Regions from separate parts of the Dysosmobacter sp. HCP28S3_G4 genome, predicted to be linked through region 2. Evidence: predicted binding sites of a transcription regulator. Region 2 holds the regulator's gene; the other holds the start of a gene.
The links. The regulator HrcA, encoded in region 2, represses chaperone genes, less so after heat shock. The targets are predictions, from matches to a motif close to TGTTAGCACTCNNNNNNNNNGAGTGCTAACA.
Positions count from the first base shown of each region.

Region 1: ACTNBU_RS12200 (Hsp20/alpha crystallin family protein) is a predicted target of HrcA. The motif match lies at 1,138-1,168, and genes of this name have one in related genera.

Region 1 is NZ_JBQHUP010000078.1:1,972-4,357, forward strand. It holds gene ychF (redox-regulated ATPase YchF) at 1-880, shown strand, start outside; gene ACTNBU_RS12195 (hypothetical protein) at 880-1,086, shown strand; gene ACTNBU_RS12200 (Hsp20/alpha crystallin family protein) at 1,347-1,775, shown strand; gene ACTNBU_RS12205 (DUF6472 family protein) at 1,832-2,005, opposite strand; gene ACTNBU_RS12210 (hypothetical protein) at 2,092-2,322, opposite strand.
Region 2 is NZ_JBQHUP010000021.1:26,559-28,944, reverse strand. It holds gene ACTNBU_RS06810 (RnfABCDGE type electron transport complex subunit B) at 1-335, shown strand, start outside; gene hrcA (heat-inducible transcriptional repressor HrcA) at 662-1,714, shown strand; gene grpE (nucleotide exchange factor GrpE) at 1,711-2,373, shown strand.

The DNA.
Region 1 (2,386 bases), on a different contig from region 2:
CGCCAGCCAGGGCGCGGGCCTGGGCAACAAGTTCCTGGCCAACATCCGGGAGACCGACGCCATCGTCCATGTGGTGCGCTGCTTCGACGATGAGAACATCATGCATGTGGTGGCCGACGCGGGCACCAACGTCCCTGTGGACCCCCTGGGGGACATCGAGACCATCGACCTGGAGCTGATCATGGCAGACCTGGAGATGGTGAATCGCCGCATCGATAAGGCGACGAAGGCCGCCAAGGGCGACAAGAAGTTCCTCCACGAGGTGGAGGTGTTCAAGGGCCTGGCGGAGCATCTCAACGCCGGAAAGTCCGCCCGCACCTACGACTGTGACCCGGAGGACATGGCCCTCATCGCCACCAGCGACCTGCTGAGCCTGAAGCCCATCATCTACGCCGCCAACACCGACGAGGACGGCTTCACCGACCTGGACGGCAACCAGTATTACCAGCAGGTGAAGGAGCTGGCGGAGAAGGAGGGCGCCCAGGTGCTGCCCATCTGCGCCAAGCTGGAGCAGGACATCGCCGAGCTGGAGGGCGAGGAGAAGCAGATGTTCCTGGAGGAACTGGGGGTGCAGGAGTCCGGCCTGGACCGGCTCATCAAGTGCTCCTACGCCCTGCTGGGCCTCATCTCCTTCCTGACCTACGGCAAGGACGAGTGCCGGGCCTGGACGATCAAGAAGGGCACCAAGGCCCCCCAGGCCGCCGGTAAGATCCACTCCGACATCGAGCGGGGCTTCATCCGGGCGGAGGTCATCGCCTACGACGACATGATGAAGTGCGGCAGCATCAACGCCGCCAAGGAAAAGGGCCTGCTCCGCAGCGAGGGCAAGGAGTACGTGGTCCAGGACGGCGACATGATCTACTTCCGGTTCAACGTCTGATGACGGACGCCCAGCGTTTGGCGGCCTATGACCGCCTGTACCGGGAGCTTCTGGCGGAGCGGGACGGCGTTGCCGCCAAAATGGAGGCCCTCCGGGCGGAGGGAAGGACCAAAACCGCCACCTACCGCCAGCTTCTGACGGACAAGCTGACCCTTCAGAACCTCATCGCCCGGTTCGCCGCCTACGGCATCCGGGAGGACGAATAGATAGACCAACAGTCCCGCCGCATTCCGCGGCGGGACTGCTTTATCTGCATGGATTAGCACTCTTAACTGAAGAGTGCCAACGTTTACAAAACGTTCACAGGAAAAACACACAATATCCGATTTTTCCGGATATGATAAGACCTGTAAAAAAGAACAGGGGATCGGAAAGAGAGCCTGTTCCATCCGGCGGCATCCTGCTGATCCATCGACTGCCGGATCAATTCCGGATCATGCGCCACATATTGAAGGAGGAATTGATCATGTTTGAACTGAGACCCTATCATAACAACCAGCTGTGGAACCCGTTCGCGGACATGGAGCGGATGATGAACAGCGACTTCTTCTCCAGCCGGGATCTGGCGGCTTTCAAGACCGACATCACCGACGAGGGGGACCACTACGAGCTGAAGGCGGATCTGCCCGGCTTCAAGAAGGAGGACATCCATCTGGATCTGGACGGCGACACCCTGCGCATCCAGGCGGAGCGCCACTCCGAGCATGAGGAGAAGGACAAGCAGGGCAAGTACGTCTGCTGCGAGCGCTCCTACGGCGCCTACAGCCGCACCTTCGACATGTCCGGCGTCAACACCGACGGTATCCAGGCGTACTACGACGGCGGTGTGCTGGACCTGAAGCTGCCCAAGAAAGGCATCGAAAAGCCCGCCGCGAAGCAGATCGAGATCAACTGAACAGCGCATAACGGGAAGGCCCGCCGCAGATCGCGGCGGGCCTTTCGCCGTCCGGTCTACTGCCGCCGGGCGGTGGCGTAGTCGTCGCCCCGGCGGTAGAAGGGGCACTCCCAGCTGCCGCCCCGGAGGAACCTCTCCATCTCATCCTCATCCAGGTCCATGGTGCAGTAAAAGCTGCCGTCCTCCTCGTCGCAGTCGTAGTGGACGCAGTCGTCGCAGATGAAGGCCATCGTCATCTCACCTCGGTCCCCATTATAGCCCGCCGCCGGGGGAAAAACAACCGCCGTTCCGGCCCGGGGCGTTCCGTCGCCGGGATTTACTGCTCCATGTCAGTGCGGTCTTTACTCGCGGGAGCGTTCATATTGTCCGGTGCAGTTTCCTTTTCCAAGATACCTTTCAGTTCTTCAAAATGCCTGTCCTGACTGATTTTAATGTAGATACCCATGATTACAACAGCAACAACAGAGCCTATTGGCCATGAAGTGCCGCTGGCAGTAGACAGATTCAGAAAGATTCCCAGAACAAGTGCCGCAATGATCCACTTCATTCGATATGCTCCTTTCAGGTTCCAGCCTGTCAGTTCCATTATATCACGCAGCCGGACGGCCTGC
Region 2 (2,386 bases):
TCCACGTGGCCTGCGCCAACCAGGACAAGGGCAAGGCCGCCATGAGCGTCTGCTCCAGCTCCTGCATCGGCTGCGGCCTGTGCCAGAAGGAGTGCAAGAAGGACGCCATCCATGTGGTAAACGGCGTGGCCGTCATCGACTATGAGAAGTGCGTGGGCTGCAAGCTCTGCACCAAGGTCTGCCCCCGCGACGCCATCCTCCCCAAGGCCACCGCTGAGGAGAAGGAGAAGTACAAGGCCATCAAGAAGGCCCAGGCTGAGAAGGCTGCCGCCGCCAAGAAGGCCGCCGAGGAAAAGGCCGCTGCCGCCGCTGCCGGCGAGGCTGAGAAGGTCTGAACGCCCGGTCTGTCATAAAGCGTGAAAACGCGCCCCGAACGTCAGTTCGGGGCGTGTTTTTTTACCCGGAGAAGCGGCGAAAAGGCCAAGGGGACACATGGGAAAAGCCTGGCTCCGGTGGGGGAAATATCGGACTCTGGCGTCATCCGCGGCACCGTCGGAAAGGGGATAAAAACCCGGAAAAGGCCGCAGAATAAAAGTTCAAAAATCCCTCTTGGTTTGTTTACAATTTGTTTATATCCATCCATTGACAATAGGGGGCGGCGGTGGTAAACTCACGTTAGCACTCAGGGAAAGTGAGTGCTAAAAAGGTTTGAGGTGTTTGCATGGATCTGACGGATCGGAAAAAGCAGATACTGAAAGTCGTCATTGAGGATTACATCCGCACGGCGGAGCCGGTGGGCTCCAAGACCATCGCCAAGGAGATGGGCGGCAGCGTCAGCTCCGCCACTATCCGGAACGAGCTGGCGGACCTGACGGAGCAGGGCTATCTGGAACAGCCCCACACCTCCGCCGGACGCATCCCGTCCCCCCAGGGCTACCGGCTGTACGTCAACGAACTGATGGAACAGCAGCGGCTCAGCATCGCGGAGACGGAGCGGATCAATCAGGCCCTCCAGATGAAGATGGAGGAGCTGGACCGGGTGATCTCCCAGGCGGGGCGGGCGGTGTCCTCCTTTGTGAACTATCCCGCCTATGTGGCCGCCGCCAGCCGGAAAAAGACCATCACCGCCAAGCATTTCGATATGCTGCCGGTGGATGACCGGAGCTGTATCGTGGTGATGATGACCGGCGACAACCGGGTCAAGAGCCAGCTGCTGCGGCTCCAGCTCCGGATGGACCCGTCCCAGATGCCGGTGCTGGCGGACCTGCTGAACAAGGAGTTCACCAACATCTCCACCGACGAGATGAACATGGCCCTGATGCGCATGAGCGATCAGGTGACGCCCCAGATGTTCCTGCTGCTGTCCCAGACCATTGCCTACGCGGTGGATGTGCTGGAGGAGGCGGGACAGAAGGAGATCTACACCGCCGGTGTGACCCAGGTACTGAAGCTGCCGGAGTTCCGGGATGCCGACAAAGCCCATGAGCTGATGAGCTTTCTGGCGGAGAACAAGGAGAACCTGCCGGTACCCGACGACAACTCTCCACTGAAGATCCTGATCGGGCCGGAGAACGTCAACGCGGCGCTCCGGGACACCAGCGTGGTGGTGGCCAGCTATGATATCGGAGACGATATGCGGGGCCTCATCGGCGTGGTGGGTCCCACCCGCATGGACTACGCCGCGGTGGCGGCCCGTCTGGCCGGGTTTGCCGACGGCCTGACACGATTGTTTGAGAAACGGGATTTACCCCCCAAGGAGGATACAGACAAATGAGCGACGAGACGAAGCAGCCCACTCCGGAAGAAGAGCAGGGCCGGCAGGCCCCCGAGACGGAGGAGACCGCTCCCCGGCAGGAGCCGGAGACCGCCGGAGAGGGCGGAGCGAAGCCGGAAGAGCCCCGGGAGGAGAAGGCCTCCGACAAGCGCAAAAAGGATAAGGACGCAAAGAAGAAGGAAAAAGAGAAGACCTACACCCTGACCCGGGAGCAGATGGAGGCCGCCGAGCTGGCCGCCAAGCAGCTGGAGACCGTGAAGGACCAGTACACCCGTCTGGCGGCGGAGTATGACAACTACCGCAAGCGCACCGCCAAGGAGAAGGAGAGCATCTACCAGGACGCCAAGATCGACACCATCCAGGAATTCTTGGCGGTGTACGACAATCTGGAGCGGGCCGTGGCCGCTGAGGGCGGCGACGATTCCCCCCACAAGAAGGGCATGGAGATGATCTTCGTCCAGTACAAGAAGATCCTGGAGAAGCTGGGCGTCACGGAGATCGAGGCCAAGGGCCAGCCCTTCGACCCCAACCGGCACAACGCCGTCATGCACATCGACGATGAGAATCTGGGCGAGAACGTGGTGGCCCAGGTGTTCCAGGCGGGATTCATGCTGGGCGACAAGGTGGTCCGGCACGCCGTGGTGCAGGTCGCGAACTAAGGCAATTAGGAGT